Regions from separate parts of the Micromonospora cremea genome, predicted to be linked through region 3. Evidence: riboswitches for the same ligand, from Rfam matches in the RefSeq annotation. Region 3 holds a riboswitch; each other region holds the start of a gene.
The links. A riboswitch is a leader RNA that binds a small molecule or an ion and turns the genes downstream of it on or off. The one in region 3 is predicted to bind S-adenosylmethionine.
Positions count from the first base shown of each region.

Region 1: linked by a shared signal. The riboswitch ahead of BUS84_RS04615 (hypothetical protein) and the one ahead of thrC (threonine synthase) in region 3 are both predicted to bind S-adenosylmethionine.
Region 2: linked by a shared signal. The riboswitch ahead of BUS84_RS33405 (ABC transporter substrate-binding protein) and the one ahead of thrC (threonine synthase) in region 3 are both predicted to bind S-adenosylmethionine.

Region 1 is NZ_FSQT01000001.1:1,019,583-1,025,052, reverse strand. It holds gene BUS84_RS04620 (RNA-guided endonuclease InsQ/TnpB family protein) at 1-1,194, opposite strand, end outside; SAM riboswitch class IV at 1,418-1,538, shown strand; gene BUS84_RS04615 (hypothetical protein) at 1,536-2,168, shown strand; gene BUS84_RS04610 (DUF2087 domain-containing protein) at 2,252-2,830, shown strand; gene BUS84_RS04605 (response regulator) at 2,933-3,556, opposite strand; gene BUS84_RS04600 (sensor histidine kinase) at 3,553-4,779, opposite strand; gene BUS84_RS04595 (ABC transporter permease) at 4,737-5,470, opposite strand, start outside.
Region 2 is NZ_FSQT01000002.1:4,243,172-4,248,641, reverse strand. It holds gene corA (magnesium/cobalt transporter CorA) at 1-94, opposite strand, end outside; gene BUS84_RS33410 (amino acid transporter) at 316-2,268, shown strand; SAM riboswitch class IV at 2,355-2,466, shown strand; gene BUS84_RS33405 (ABC transporter substrate-binding protein) at 2,742-3,620, shown strand; gene BUS84_RS33400 (amino acid ABC transporter permease) at 3,664-4,446, shown strand; gene BUS84_RS33395 (amino acid ABC transporter ATP-binding protein) at 4,443-5,186, shown strand; gene BUS84_RS33390 (hypothetical protein) at 5,245-5,470, opposite strand, start outside.
Region 3 is NZ_FSQT01000002.1:1,638,406-1,643,875, reverse strand. It holds gene BUS84_RS21035 (DUF4232 domain-containing protein) at 1-576, opposite strand, end outside; gene BUS84_RS21030 (ArsR/SmtB family transcription factor) at 784-1,089, opposite strand; gene BUS84_RS21025 (DMT family transporter) at 1,181-2,143, shown strand; SAM riboswitch class I at 2,234-2,369, shown strand; gene thrC (threonine synthase) at 2,380-3,666, shown strand; gene BUS84_RS21015 (GNAT family N-acetyltransferase) at 4,053-5,072, shown strand; gene BUS84_RS40725 (hypothetical protein) at 5,082-5,204, opposite strand.

The sequences.
Region 1 (5,470 bases), on a different contig from region 3:
GGCGATGATGGCAGCCGCGACCAGGTCACGGTGCCCGGAAAACCGGCAGTGCGGGCAGGACAGGATCCGCCCACGGGGTTTCGGTACCCGCCGCTGACAGGCAGGGCAGGTCAAAGACGTGCCACGTTCGTTCACCAAGCGCAGCGTGATGCCGGCCAGGGTGGCCTTGTCGGTGAGGACCTGCAAGAGCCGGCCGATCTGCCACTGCCGCAACCGCAGGTTGTGCCGCCGCCCCGCCTCGATGCCCAGCACCCCACGCGGATCCCCGACCCGCAGCTCACCGACACGCTGTTCTACCGCCCACGACACGACCGAACGGGCGGCTTCGTGCTGAGCCTGACGGACCCTGCGCCGATGCCGGCCCTGCACCATACGGGCGCGGCGCCGGTACTTGCGCCACCGCCGCGAACCCCGCTGACCCGGCTTCGGCGCCCGGCGGGCGACCGCCCGGCGGCGGGCTTTCGTGTCAGCCAGGTGCATGCGGTGCTCCGCGCGGATCGCCCGCCCCGACACCAGCAACCCCGCACCGTCCGGGCCGGCCACCGCATACGGGTGGATGATCCCCAGGTCCACCCCAGCGATCCGACCCGGGTCCGGTCCAGCGCCGGCCGGATAACTCACGATCGGAATCTCGGCACTCACGTCCAAGAACAGCCGACCACCCTCACACAGCAGCGTGATCGAGCGGACCTGCTCGAGCGGATACGGCACCTCCCGCGCCAACCTCACCCACAACGGCGACGCGCCCTTGCCCATCGGAATCCGAACCCGACGCCCCTGCAGGGCGAACGTGCCGTGATACCAACGCACCGGCACCAACCCCCGCCGCCGACGCGGGAACCCCGCCGACACGTCACCGTCCTTACGCCGCTTCGCTGCCGCGAACCACGCCTCGGAGAACCGGCGCAACACCGACCGGGCCCCCGCCGAGTCCAACTCGGCGAACGTGCCCGGCCCCGAGGCCGCCAACTCCCGACACAACTCCTGATAGCCGGACAACGGCGCGTCCCGACGGCGACGCCGCCACGCGTTCACCTCCAACACACACGCCCAAACATCACCAGCCGAACGCAACAACCCGAAACACCGCCGCTGCTGCCCGGGCGTCACCCGCAACGCCACCCGCGCGGTGCGATGCACCACCCGAGGCGCGGCAGGATCCCGACGACGAGGCACAACCACACCCAACACCATCGGTACGACAAAACCCCCGGCCGCCAACCCAGCAAACGTTAGTGGACACCGCACTAGCCTCCCCAGCGTCCGGCAACGCCCGGTGTCACCGGAACACCCCGCCGACACCGGGCTGCACGCCGAGCGACGCCTCGGCGTCTCGTTCGTGCAGGTACACGTCGAGCTGGCCAAGCGGCGGGAGGGCCGTGCGGTCGCGGCATCGCTGATCTCTATGCTTCGTAGGCGTCACGAGTGGTCAGCGTCAAGCCTCCCGGCTTGCTGACTCGGCAACCGCGCCACCCGCGCACGGTGCCCCCGGGAGAAGACCAGGCCGACCGCGAACTGCGGTACGGCAAGAGTGGGTGCCTCGGGCACCGGAAGGCGAGTTCACCGTGCCGTTCGAAGATCTGGACCTGGCCGCTTTCGCGGTCTGCCTGACCTGCGGGCACCTCCGCGATGGCGCCCCGCGTGAGCAGCGGTGCCGCTGCCAGCCGCGTACGCCGGAGTGGGAGAAGCAGTGGCGGGGGCAGGACATCCCCAGTGACCTCGACCTGTGTGTGTTGTGCGTCCGGGACACCGTCACCACCCGAACCCGGTGGTCGTGGCTGGGCTGCGAAACCTGCCGGCACGTCTCGCAGGTCGTCGGCGAATGGTACGGCCACCGCGCCGCACTGCCGCTGGGCCGGCACTCGATCATGAACGGCGACGTGGTCCCGTCGCAGACGGCCACGGCCACCGAGGTCGCCGCCTCGCTGATGGCTGCCGGACGGCGTTTCGACGCGCTGCGCGACTGGCAGCGGGTGGAGTTCGACCGGCTCGCCGAGCCACTACGCGCCGTCGGGCCAAGCGTGCCGCTGACCGAGTGGCAGCGGCGGTGGCCGCCCTCGCTCGGAGCGAGCGTCGACGCTTTCGACCGCTACGGCATCATGCCCGTATCCGACGACCTCGACCGCCTCCGGCAGGCCCAGACCCGCTTCCTGTCCACCGCTTGTTGATTGCTGGACGTCCCTGACGGGTTCGTCCCCGGCGGCGGTGGCAGCGGGTCGCGCCGGTATCGCTCTCAGCTTATGATCCTGCCGTGGAAGCGGCCGATCTGATCAGAGTTATCGCGGATCCGCAGCGTTTTCGGGTGCTGGCGGCGGTGGGCCTGGGGGCCGCCGATCGGGATCAGGTCGGCGCGATGTCCGGTGTGGACGCTCGCGGTGTCGTCGCGGCGACCGCCCGGCTCGAGTCCGCCGGGTTGATCACTGGCGGGCCGGATGGTTTCCGGGTCGACTTCCCGGGCCTGCGTGATCTGGTACGCCGGGAAGCCGTCGACGGGCGCGACGAGTCCGCCGCCCTGGAGAGCGCCCTCGACCCGTTCGTGCGCGACAGCCGGTTGCGGAGTCTTCCGTCCAAGCGCATTCGCCGGCATGCGGTGCTGGCGCACATCGTGCGGACCTCCTTCGACGAGAAGTCGTCCTATGACGAGAAGGCGGTCAACTCGGTCCTCGAACGGTGGTGCGAGGGCAGCGGGGTGGACCACGTGGCGTTGCGGCGCTACCTGATCGACCACCAGCTGATGTTCCGGGTCCGCGGCGTCTATGCGCGGAACACCGAGGTCCTTCCGGCGCCGGGTGAGGCAGAGCGATACATGGATGCGGTCGGGCTCGGCTGACCCGCTCAGCGACGCCTCTGGGTTCCTCCATCGGCATGCGGACGGCGCCGACGTGGCCGAACTTGCCGGGGTGCCGTTCGACCTGAGCGGGTGACCGCTGAGTCAGAATGGCAGCAGGCCCGCGGCCATCGCGGTGGTCACCGCCGCGGTCCGGTCGGTGACGCCGAGCTTCGCGAACGCGCGCAGCAGGTGGGTCTTCACGGTGGCCTCGGTGATGTGCAGTCGCAGCCCGATCTCGCCGTTGGACAGACCCTGCGCGACCAGCCGCAGCACGTCGACCTCCCGCGGTGACAGGGTGACCGGCCGGGGATGGCGGAGTTGGCGGAGCACCCGGCCGGCCACCGACGGTGCCAGCACGGTCTCGCCGCGGGCGGCGCCGCGGACAGCGTCCACGAGTTCGGCCCGGGACACGTCCTTGAGCAGGTACCCGGCCGCTCCGGCCTCGACCGCGCGCAGGATGTCCCCGTCGGTCTCGTACGTGGTGAGCACGACCACCCGGGTGCCGGGGGCCACGGCCAGCACATCGGCGGTCGCCGCGGCGCCGTCCACCCCGGGCATCCGTAGGTCCATGAGCACGACGTCGGGGCGTACCGCCCGGACGGCGGTGACCGCCTCGGCGGCCGAAGCGGACTCGCCGACCACCGCGATGTCCGGTTCGCCGGCGAGCATGCCGCGCACCCCGGCCCGCACCACCGGGTGGTCGTCCACCAGCAGCACCGCGATCATCGGATCGGTACCTCCGCCCGTACCGTGGTGCCGGCTCCGGGGCTGGACGCCACCCGCAGCGTACCGGCGACCTGCTCGACCCGGTTCCGCATGCCGGCCAGACCGTACCCGTCGCCGGCCGGCGGGGTGGTGAAGCCGCGGCCGTCGTCGCGGACCTCCAGCACGACGACGTCGTCCCGCCGTTCAAGGCGTACCTCGACCCGGCCGGCGGCGGCGTGCTTGCGCGCGTTGGCCAACGCCTCCTGGGTGACCCGCAGCAGGACCACCTCGACCGGGGTGGGCAGCGGGCACGGCGTTGCGGGGATGGCCAGGGTGACCGGCACGCCCGTCTCGGCGGTGAGCCGGTCCGCCACCCGCCGCACCGCCTCGACCAGTGGCGACCCGGCCAGCTCCGCCGGGGTCAGCGCGGCGACAAGGGCCCTCGCCTCGGCCAGGTTGGCCCGAGCGGTGGTCACGGCGAGGGCCAGGTGGCGGCGGACCTGCCCGGCATCGCGGTCCAACTCCGCGTCGGCGGCCTGAATCAGCATGACGACACTGGACAGTCCCTGGGCGATGGTGTCGTGGATCTCGCCGGCCAGCCGTTGCCGTTCGGCGTCGACGCCGGCCTGCCGGGACAACCGGACCACCTCGTCACGGGAGGCGGCCAGCTCGTCGACCAGCGCGGCCCGCCGGTCGGCGTCGACGAACAGGTGCTGCACCCAGCCTCCGGTCACCGACACCACGACGGCGATCATCACGGCCGCCAGCAGCGACCCCCGGGCGTCCGGGCCGCCGCCGGACCGCAGCCAGTCCAGCACCACCTGGACGGCGGTGAACACCACCACCGCGCCGACCGCGGGCGTCGTCGGCAGCAGCATGAACGCCTGCGGCAGGAGCACGAACAGGGCGAACGACGCGGACGACGCCAGCGCCACCGCCGCCACGTAGAGCGCGAGAGCGACCCCCAAATAGAGGTACGCCCGCCAGCCTCCGACCCCGTACCGCATGAGCGCCCGGCCGAAGGCGGCGTACCAGATGCTGATCGCGGCCAGCAGTGCGACGGACCCGATGCGGTACGGCGCGGCCGGTGGGGCGCTGGTGGCCACGGCGACCCCGACGGCGACGGTCAGCACCGCGAAGTAGGCGTCCCAGAGCGGGAACCGGGCGACCCACGCCTCCGAGGGCGGCGGGTCGCCCGCGCTCACCGCTCCCGCCGGCCGCGCCAGCGGAAGGTGGTCAGACACAGCAACACACCTCCGATGCACCAGGCCGCGAGGATGAGCGCGGTCCGCCCGTGCTCCCAATCGCGTACGACCTCCGCACCGAGAATCGTGTCCGGCAGCAGCGCCGAACGGAAGCCCTGGGCCATCCATTTCAGCGGGAAGACCGAACCCAGCACCAGCAGCGGCTGCGGCAGGGCGCTGACCGGGGTGAAGAAGATGCCGGAGACGAAGGCCAGCACCAGGTACGGCAGTTGGGTCACCGCGCCCGCGCTGCGGGCCGAGCGGATCAGGCTGCTCACCGCGATGCCGAGCAGCGAGCAGGCGGTGACGCCGAGCAGGAGCACCCAGCCGAAGGTGAGCCAGCGCGCCGGGTCGGTGGGCAGCCGCAGGTCGAACAGGATCATCCCGACGGCGAGCAGCAGCACGATCTCGGCCGTGACCACGACCATCGTCTGCACGGTCTTGCCCAGGAAGTACGCGATCGGGGGCATCGGTGCGCCACGGAGCCGCTTGAGGGTGCCGTCTTCCCGGTCGCTGGCGATGCCGGTGCCGAGGTTGACGAAGGTGACGGCCGCTATCCCCGCCGCGATCATGCTGGGCGCCAGGTACTGGGCGGAGGTGACGTCGCTGCCGTCGTAGACGCCGGAGATGAGCGAGCCGAGCAGTGCCAGGGTGACCACCGGCAGGGCGAAGGTGAAGACCACCGCGTCCC
Region 2 (5,470 bases), 2.6 Mb from region 3:
GCTCGTTCTGCGGCGGCTCGCCGACGCGGACCTCGTGCTCGTCAAGCCGCCGGCCGAAGCCACCGCCCGGGCGGAACCGACGGCCGCCAACCATGAGCCGCTCCCTCCCGCACCGTCCGGCGGCTGCCCGCACCACCCGGACCGTTCGGGCGGGACGCCGGGAGGCGCTGCTTCCCCGGTGCCCACGGCCCGAAACCCTCCGACGCGCTGCCCGGCGGCCAGCCGCGTTGGCTGGGTTCCGCGCACCGGCGGACGGGCACCGCCCCGCTGGCGGATACTCACGGTGACCGTGGGCGGACGACGGGGGAAGCGCCGATGGAGGTCGACAGGCGCGCCGGCCGCCGGACCGGGCGGCTGCGGGCCTGGCTGTTCGACGGCGGTTCGGAGCAGGCGGTGCAGCACCACGGCCCGCACGCCCGCCCACCGGAGCACCGGCACCATCCGTGGTGGAAGGTGATGTGCCTGACCGGCGTCGACTACTTCTCGACGCTCGGTTACCAGCCGGGCATCGCCGCGCTGGCCGCCGGCGCGCTCTCGCCGGTGGCGACCCTGGTGCTGGTGCTGGTGACGCTGCTCGGCGCGCTGCCGGTCTACCGGCGGGTGGCGGTGGAGAGCCCACACGGTGAGGGCTCCATCGCCATGTTGGTACGCCTGCTGAGCTTCTGGCCCGGCAAGCTGTTCGTGCTCGTGCTGCTCGGTTTCGCGGCCACCGACTTCATCATCACCATCACCCTCTCCGCAGCCGACGCGACCGCGCACATCGACGAGAACCCGTTCCTGCCCAGCGGGCTCAAGGGGCACCAGGTGCTGCTCACGCTGCTGCTGGTGACGCTGCTGGGCGCGGTGTTCCTCAAGGGATTCACCGAGGCCATCGGGATCGCCGTCGTCCTGGTCGCGGTCTATCTGGCGCTGAACGCGGTCGTGATCGCCGCCGCGCTGTGGCGGGTGGTGACGCACCCGAGCGCGGTCGGGGACTGGACCACCGCACTGACCACCGGGCACGGCGACCCGTGGATGGTGGTCGGGCTGTCGTTGCTGGTCTTCCCGAAGCTGGCGCTGGGCCTGTCCGGCTTCGAGACCGGGGTGGCGGTGATGCCACACATCCGAGGGGATCGGCAGGATTCGGAGGACCGGCCGCTGGGCCGCATCCGCGGCGCCCGCCTGCTGCTCACCACCGCCGCCGTGATCATGAGCGTTTTCCTGGTCACCAGCAGCGTGACCACCACCGTCCTGATCCCGCCGGAGGCGTTCCAGCCGGGCGGGCCGGCGAACGGCCGGGCGCTGGCCTACCTGGCGCACGAATACCTGGGCGAGGTGTTCGGCACGGTCTACGACCTGTCCACCATCGGGATCCTCTGGTTCGCGGGCGCCTCGGCGATGGCGGGCCTGCTCAACCTCGTACCCCGCTACCTGCCCCGCTACGGCATGGCACCGACCTGGGCCCGGGCCGTTCGGCCGCTGGTGCTGGTCTTCACCTCGGTGGCGTTTCTAATCACGGTCGTCTTCCGGGCGAGCGTGGACGCGCAGGGCGGCGCGTACGCCACCGGGGTGTTGGTGTTGATCACCTCGGCGGCGACGGCGGTGACCCTCGCGGCACGGCGGCGGCGCCAGCGCGGCCGCACGGTCGCGTTCGCGGCCATCGCGGTGTTCTTCGTCTACACCACCGCGGCGAACGTGGTGGAGCGCCCCGACGGCGTGAAGATCGCGGCCTGCTTCATCGGCGGGATGATCGTGGTATCGCTGCTGTCCCGGCTGAACCGCGCCTTCGAACTGCGGGTCCGTCGGGTCGAGCTGGACCCCGAGGCAGCACGGTTGATCGACGAGTGCGCCGGGCGCCGGGTCCGCCTGATCGCGCACGAGCCGGCCAGCCGAGACCCGGCGGAGTACCGCGACAAGCTCGCCCAGACCGTCGCGGACAACGACTTCCCGGCCGACAGCGTCGTGATCTTCGTCGAGGTGACGGTCACTGACCCGTCGGACTTCGAAACCGAGCTGCTGGTGCGCGGCAGCGTGGTGCACGACCAGTACCTGGTACTCAGCCTGGCCAGTTCCTCGGTGCCCAACGCGCTGGCCGCTGTGCTGCTGGAGATCCGCGACCAGACCCGGCGGCGCCCGCACATCTACTTCGAGTGGACCGAGGGCCACCCGTTCGGCAACTTCCTGCGCTACCTGGCGTTCGGCCAGGGCGAAGTCGCCCCGGTCACCCGGGAGATCCTGCGCCGCCAGGAGCCCGACCGGAGCCGCCGGCCGCACGTGCACGCCGGCTGACCCGCTCGGTCGATGTTCGTCGCGGACGGTGAGCGTGGTCATAACGACTGGACGATCCGCCGCCCCAAGCTGCTAGCCTCGGCACAGGTCATGAGCGCCAGCGCGAAGCCCCGGCTCGCAGGCCGGCAACCCTCCTCCGCGGTGGGGTGCCCCGGGTGAAGACCAGGCACCGGCACGACGTCGGTGCAAGCGTGGCCTGGCACCCAGGTCAGCACAGACCCGGGAGAACCATGCGCATCCTCAGCAGCACCATCCCATCGGCCGACGCCGCGGATTCCCGCACCGGCTGGCCACCACCGGCACTGACCCGGCGGCGGCACGTGGACATGATGCGGGTGTGCAGCGCCGCCTGTCGCGGCCACGCAGCGTACTAGCGCACCCCTTTTCGAACCCCATCCCAGCGGTACGCCCACCGGGCGCACCGTCGGCGGCGCACGTCTGTGCCCGCCGCTGCGAAACCTTCGGAGACACCTGTGCGATTTCTTCCTGCCCTGACCCGCGCCGCGGCCCTCGGCGCGGCCACGATCCTGGCCGCCACCGCTCTCACCGCCTGCGGCGACGACACCTCGTCCGACGCCGCCGGCAATCCGTACGGCCTGGCGCAGCCGGGCGTGCTGCGCGCCGGCACGCTGACCGACGCGCCGCCGAACGTGTACCTCAAGGACGGCAGGTTCACCGGCTTCGACAACGACCTGCTGACCGCGGTGGCCAGCAAGCTCGGCCTGAAGGTGGAGTTCGTCGGCACCGACTTCTCCGCCCTGCTCTCCCAGGTCAACAACCGCAAGTTCGACGTCGGCAGCTCCTCGATCACCATCACCGAGGCGCGGAAGAAGACGGTCGACTTCGGCAACGGCTACGACTTCGGCTACTTCGGCCTGGACGTGCCGGCCGGCTCGCCGATCACCGGCTTCGACCAGCTCGCCGGCAAGCGGGTCGTGGTGGTGCAGGGCACCGTCCAGGACGACTACGCCACCGGCGAGCAGCTCAACCCGGTCCGGGTGCCGGACTACAACGGCGCGATCAACCAGCTCAAGGCGGGCACCGCCGACGCGTGGATCGCCCCGGCCGAGATCGGCGAGAAGTCGGCCGCCGACAGCAACGGCAAGATCACCGTGGCGGCCAAGCAGCTCAGCCCGGCACCGACCGCGTACGCCGTGGCCAAGGGCGGCGACAAGCTGCGCGAGGCGCTGAACAAGGGCCTCGACGAGGTGATCGCGGACGGCACCTGGAGCCGGTTGCAGGCGCAGTACTACCCGGGCCGGCCGGTACCGGCGGACTTCCACCCGGGCAGCGGCTCCGTGACCGTGCCGGCCGCGGCGTCGGCGTCGGCGTCGGCGTCGGCTGCGTCCTGAGACACCCGGTGACGAGCGAGCGGGGCGGTAGGAGAGGCGACCGATGGATCCGTTGAGCACCCTGTGGGAGACCTTCTTCGACTGGGACGCGATGCGCGAGGCGCTACCCGAGATGCTGACCGTCGGGTTGCCCAACACGCTGATCCTGGCGGTCTCCGCCGCCCTGCTCGGCTCGGTGCTGGGCCTGCTGCTGGCCGTCGCCGGCATCTCCCGCAGCCGGTGGCTGCGCTGGCCGGCGCGGGTCTACACCGATGTGTTCCGGGGGCTGCCGGCCGCGGCGACGATCCTGCTGATCGGCGTCGGGCTCGCGCCGCTGGGCATGCAGGTCTGGGGACCCGACCCCTACCCGCTGGGCATTCTGGCACTGTCGCTGATCGCGGCGGCGTACATCGGGGAGATCTTCCGTTCCGGCATCCAGTCCGTGGAGGCCGCGCAGCTGGAGGGCGCCCGGGCTCTCGGCTTCTCCTGGGGCGAGGCGATGCGGCTGGTGATCATTCCGCAGGGCATCCGGCGGGTGCTGCCGGCCTGGGTGAATCAGCTCATCGCGCTGATCAAGGACTCCAGCCTGGTCTACTTCCTCGGACTGGTGGCCAGTCAGCGGGAGCTGTTCCGGATCGGGCAGGACTACGCGGCCACCACCGGCAACGAGTCCGCGCTGCTGCTGGCCGGGCTCTGTTACCTGGCGCTGACCGTTCCGCTGACGCACGCGGTCAACTGGATCGACTGGCGGCTGCGCCACGGCCGGCCGGCCACCGCGCCTGCCGACGAGGACGAGGACGACACCGAGTCGGCGCTGTCCGGCGCGACGGAAGGGGACCGGCGATGACCGCCAGCACGACCACCTCGGTCAGCCTCGACGTACGCGACGTGCACCTCGCCTTCGGACCGAGCCGGGTGCTGCGCGGCGTCGACCTGGCCGTGCCGCGCGGCGCGACGGCCTGCGTGATCGGGCCGTCCGGGTCGGGCAAGTCCACTCTGCTGCGCACCATCAACCGGCTGATCGAACCGGACCGCGGCGATGTGCTGCTGGATGGGCGCAGCGTGCTGCGCGACGACCCGGACGCGCTGCGGCAGCGGGTGGGCATGGTCTTCCAGCAGTTCAACCTCTTCCCGCACATGAGCGTGCTGCGCAACGTCACCCTGGCGCTGCGGCGCCTGCGCAAGCTCGGGGAGGACGAGGCGGAGGCCGTCGCGCGGGCCCAGCTGGAGCTGGTGGGGCTGGCCGGCAAGGCCGACGCCCGGCCGGCGCAGCTCTCCGGCGGTCAGCAGCAGCGGGTGGCGATCGCCCGGGCGCTGGCCCTGCGGCCGGAGGTGATGCTCTTCGACGAGGCCACCTCGGCGCTCGACCCGGAGCTGGTCAAGGGGGTGCTCGGAGTGATGGCCGACCTGTCCGCCGGGGGCATGACCATGGTGGTGGTCACCCACGAGATGGGCTTCGCCCGGCAGGTCGCCGACACCGTGGCCTTCATGGACCGGGGCGTGGTGCTGGAGGCGGGCCCGCCGGAGGCGATCTTCGAGCGGGCCGAGCATCCCCGGCTGCGCCGGTTCCTCGCCCAGGTGCTCTGAACCGTCAGGAAGGGGCCCTTCCTCTACACGAGGCGTAACAAGGTGCCCTTCCTTCGCGTCAGGCGGCCTGGCGGCGCAGGTGCGCGGCGAACGCCTTCAGGTCGCCGAGCAGCACCAGGCTGGCGTTGCGGTAGGCGACCGACGCCCACAGGTGCAGCTCCTCGTCGTCCAGCCCACCGAACGCCAGCGACAACGCCTTGCGCCGGCGCCGGTCGAGCACCTTGTGCGGGCGGGCGAGCAGGTCGCCCTCCCGGCGCAGAGCCTGCAGGTAGGCGGCCACCGCC
Region 3 (5,470 bases):
CCGGCCGGTGTTGCCCACGTCAACCGGGCCGTCCGGGTCGACGTCCTCGGCCGGCTGCCCGGCGGCGGGTGCGACCCGCAGGTATTCCCCGTTGGTGGCGGGCACGGTCGCGTCGGTGACGAGGTTGCGCCAGAGCACGGTGGCGACGGCCCGCTCACCGGCTTGCAGCGTGATCTGCAGGGGCGGCTGGTCGAAGCCCGGCGTGATCTCCTTCGCCCCGGGCAGCACGCGCAGGATGATCGGCTTGCGGTCCTCGTCCAGCACGCGCAGCGCCGGGTATCCCTTGATCCGGTAGGGACGGTCGCCGCAGTTGACCAGCTCCAGGCCGAGGGCGCGCAGCCCCATCGCGGCGTCCGACCCCCTCGACCGGATCCGGACGCCCGACTCCGGGCACCAGAACGGCGGGCTGACGTACGCCGAGGGCGTCGGGCCGGGCATGCTCGTGAGCTGGGGCGCTGTGCTCGGTCCGTCCCCGGCCTGGCCGCGATGGTCGGCGGGGGCGCAGGCGGCGAGCGCGAGCACCATCGCGATCGCCACGCTGGCCCGTCGCGGTGCTGCCGCGTCGCGGTAGATCATTCACCGATCCTTGCCCACGTGGGCCTCGCACCGCCGCCCGGCCCCTCGATCTCGACAGCTCCCGCCCTCGTGTCGACCCGGCGTCAACTGTCGTTCGTCCCTGTCGAGCTGCCCCAAATCTGGACCGGCGTGACTGCCCCGGCCGGGCGTCACGGCCCCGGCCGGGCGTCACTGCCCCCGCCGGTCGGCCGGCGCCCCCGGTCGACGTCAGCCTTGGCTGGGCTGAGCGAGGACCGCGTTCAACAGGCCGGGGTAGAGGCGGTCCAGTTCGTCGCGGCGGAGGCGGACGTAGCGGCTGGTGCCGGCGGCGCGGGTGCGGGTCAGGCCGGCCTCGCGCAGCACCTTCAGGTGGTGGCTGCGGGTCGCCTTGGAGACGCCGAACTCGAAGGTGCCGCAGGCGCGCTCGCCGCCCTCGGCGAGTGCCCGCACGATCTGTAGCCGCACGTCGTCGGCGAGTGCGGCCAGCACGGCGGTGACCGGTACGGCGGCCAGGTCGGGTTCGTGCGGCTCCATGTGACCAGTGTAACCGTTGTTCGACAATTGTCGAACATCCCCCTAGGGTCGGTGTCGTTGGTTCGAAGATACTCGAACATTGGAGCTGCCGATGCGATCCCGCGCCGCCGCCTACCCGTTACTCGCCGTGCTCAGCTGGGGAGTGATGTTCCCGATCCTGGCCAGTGCGCTGACCCGGGTCGACGCGCTCAACCTGACCACCGCCCGCTACCTGCTGGCCACCGTCATCCTGGTCGGCATCCTGCTGCTCCGCGAGGGCGCCGGCGCGCTGCGGCTCGGGGGCCGAGCGGCCGAGGTGGTGGTGCTCGGCGTGGTCGGCTTCGCCGGCTTCAACGTGCTCACCAACCTGGCGCTCGAGCACGCCGCACCGCAGCAGATCGCCCTCTTCGTGGCGACCACCCCGGTCATCACCCAGCTGGTCCGCTGGGCTCGGGACGGCGTACGCCCGAAGCCGCTCCTGCTGGCCCTCTCCCTGGTGGCGCTTCTCGGCGTCGGTCTGGTGATCACGCGCGGGAGCCTGGCCGGGCTCGGTCAGTTCGGCCTCGGCGGTCTGATGATGATCGGCGCGGTGCTCGGCTGGGCCATCTACACCCACGGCGCCAGCCGGTTCGGCGATTGGTCGCCGCTGCGTTACACCACCCTCACCGCGCTCGCCGGCACAGTCGCCATGCTCGCCGCGAGCGTGCTCGCCGACGGCATCGGCTGGCAGCACGCGCCGGCCGCCGCCGACCTCGTGGCGGTCGCCCCGCAGTTGGCGTACGCCGTGATCCTGGGCGCCGTGGTCGCGGTGCTGGCCTGGAACACCGGCGTGCAGCGGCTCGGCGCCGCCAACGCCGCCCTGTTCATGAACGTGGTCCCGGTGACCACCTTCGCGGTGCAGATCGCCCGCGGCTACCGGCCGGAGCCGGTCGAGCTGGTCGGGGCCGCGATCACCATCGCCGCCCTGGTCGCCGCGAACCTTGCCACCCGGGCCCGGGTGGCGTCCCAGCCCGGGCCGGCCGCGGTGACGGACCCGGTCGCGGTGGTCGACCCGGTGGCGGTGGCCGCCCGCTGACCCCACCCGTCCGGTCCTGCCGGCTCACAGCGTGGGATCTGCGGTGGAGGCGACGCCCGGCGTTGCCTAGACTCGATGGCACAACTGCATACCTCATCCAGAGGGGCTGAGGGATACGGCCCGACGACGCCCCGGCAACCACCCCGCGCGCTCACCGCTGAGCGACCCGCGGGGCAGGTGCCAATTCCGTCCCCGCCGCACCGTGCGATGCGGGGAAAGATGAGAGGACCCTCGACATGACGTCGACGCTCGCCGCCTCCGGCATCGACACCTCCGCCAGCCCCGCCCGCGCCCTGGTCTGCCGCGCATGTTCGGCCCGCTACCCGCTCGCCGCCCAGCACGCCTGCTACGAGTGTTTCGGCCCGCTGGAGGTCGACTACGACGCCGCAGCCCTGGCCACCGTCACCCGTGAGCAGATCGAGGCCGGCCCCAACAACATCTGGCGGTACGCCGCGCTGCTGCCCGCCGGTCAGGACCCGGCCACCCGGGTCACCCTCGACCCGGGGCTCACCCCGCTGGTGGCGGCCCCGCACCTCGCCGCCGAGCTGGGCATCACCGCGCCGCTCTGGGTCAAGGACGACAGCGCCAACCCGACCCACTCGTTCAAGGACCGGGTCGTCTCGGTGGCGCTCACCGCCGCCCGGGCGCTCGGCTTCACCCGGTTCGCCTGTGCATCCACCGGCAACCTGGCCAACTCGGTGGCCGCGCACGCCGCCCGCGCCGGGGTGCCGTCGGTGGTCTTCATTCCCAGCGACCTGGAGCAGGGCAAGGTCGTCACCACCGCGGTCTACGGCGGTGAGCTGGTCGCGATCGACGGCTCGTACGACGACGTGAACCGGCTCTGCGGCGAGCTGGTGGAGACCGACGACTTTGAGGACACCGCGTTCGTCAACGTCAACGTCCGGCCGTACTACGCGGAGGGCTCCAAGACGCTCGGGTACGAGGTGGCCGAGCAGCTCGGCTGGCGGATCCCGGCCCAGGTGGTCATCCCGATGGCCAGCGGTGAGCTGCTCACCAAGATTGACAAGGCGTTCTCCGAACTGGTCGAGATCGGTCTGGTCGAGGCGCCGGCCGAGGGCTGGAAGGTCTTCGGCGCCCAGTCCGCCGGCTGCAACCCGATCGCCACCGCCCTGCACGCCGAGACCGACACGATCACCCCGGTCAAGCCCACCGGCATCGCCAAGTCGCTCAACATCGGCGACCCGGCCGCCGGCCTCTACGCCATCGAGGCCGTCCGTCGCACCGACGGCTGGATGGAGTACGCCGACGACGACGAGATCCGCGCCGGCATCCGACTGTTGGCGCGTACCACCGGGGTCTTCGCCGAGACCGCGGGCGGGGTCACCGTGGCGGTGCTGCGCAAGCTGGTCGAGTCCGGCCGGCTCGACCCCACGGCGGAGACCGTCGTGTTCAACACCGGCGAGGGCCTCAAGACCATCGACGCGGTGGCCAACCAGGTCGGTCCGACCCACCACATCAAGCCGTCCCTCCGCGCCGCCCGAGACGCAGGCCTCCTCGGCTGACCCACCCCACCGCCGCACCCGTTGATCATGAAGTTGGCGGCGCGACACGCCGGTGTCGGCGTCGCCAACTTCATGATCGACCGCGGCGGGTGGTTTGCCGGGTGGGCGGGCGGGGGATGGGGGATCGCCCGGACGGGGGATCGGGCCGATCCGCCGGGTAACTGGCTTTTAGCTGTGAGTGTGGAAAACCCGCCGCTCTGGACTTGACGGCAGGAACCGGACGGCGCAAGATGCTCCGTGCGGGAGGGCATTTCGCCGGAGACTTTTGAAGTTCTTGCGACCCAACGCCGGAGGCGTTGTGCGAGTGTCCCTCCCGACCACGTCCGATCGGGCCAGCGATTAAATTCGCTGGCCCGATCGCTTTTCCGGGGTGCACGCTCAGCGGCATGACCATCACCATCGCGTCGTTCGACGGCGCCGACCGGGCCGCGGTCGACGAGGCGTACCGGATCGGCGCGGCGGCCAACGACGCCGACCTGCCGGACTTCCCGCCCTTCTGCCGGCGACGTTTCGACGCGCTCTTCCACACGCCGATGCCCGGCACCGACACCCTCTGGGCGCTGGCCCGGCTGGACGGCGTGCCGGCCGGCTACCTCCAGCTCGAGCTGCCGCAGCTCGACAACACCGACAACGCCACGGCCGAGGTGGTGGTGGACCCGGCACTGCGGCGGCGGGGCGTCGGCCGGGAGCTGCTGGCGCACGGCGTACGCCTGCTGCGCCAGCGCGGTCGCAAGCGGGTGCTCGGCATGGCGGTCTCCGCGCTGCCCGGCGGCCCGGCGCGGTCGGCGGCCGGCGGCGCGTTCGCCGCCGCGGCCGGCGCCGAGCCGGCGCTGGCCGAGGTGCGCCGCCGGCTCGAGGTCGACAACATCGACCGGGCCGCGCTGAGGGCGGCGCTGGCCGAGGCCCACACCCTGGCCCGGGGCTACCAGTCGGTCTGCTGGCAGGGCGCGACCCCGCAGGAGTACGTCGCGGACGTCGCCTACCTGGACGGCCGGCTGCTCATGGACGCGCCCATGGGGGACGTGCAGTGGGAGCCGGAGCGGGTGGACGCCGAGCGGGTCCGGGGCACCGAGCGGGCGTTGGACGCCCGGGGCCGGCGGCGCTACCACCTCGGGGTGCGGCACGAGGCGTCCGGCCGGCTGGTCGCCTGGACCCTGCTGGACGTGGGCGCGTCCGCGGACTGGCACGCGTTCCAGCAGATCACCATCGTCGACCCGGACCACCGCGGGCACCGCCTCGGCCTGCTCGCGAAGGTCGAAAACCTGCACCACCTGCTCACTCACGAGCCCGCGGTGCGCGTGATCGACACCTTCAACGCGGCCAGCAACAGCTACATGGTGGCGATCAACGAGCGGCTCGGTTTCCGTCCGGTGGACTCCTGGACCGACTGGCAGCTCACCCTCTGATCCGGGTGGTCACCCGTCCGGCCCGTCCAACTGTCCGGTCAGGTCGCGGATCGCGGCGTGGAAGTCCTCGTCGGGGATGAACCGGTGCCCGTGCACCGGCGGCGGCACGGTGTCGGTCGGCGGGATGAGCAACCCTTTGGGATCCCGTACCCCGGCGGTCGACCCGGGCCGCCGGGTCGTCGGGCGTGGCGGGCGTCGGAGCGAACATCCGCCCGCCCACCGGGTCGGTGTGCCGCCAAAGGTTGATCCACCGCCAGGACAGCCGGTCGCCCAGCTTCCGCAACACCTCGCCGTTGACGTACGCCGGGAAGACCCGGCAGTACCGATTCCCCAGGGGGAGGCGTACGTGAGCAGCGCGACCCGCCGCCGGCAGTCATTTGGGAGTTGAAGCACCGTCA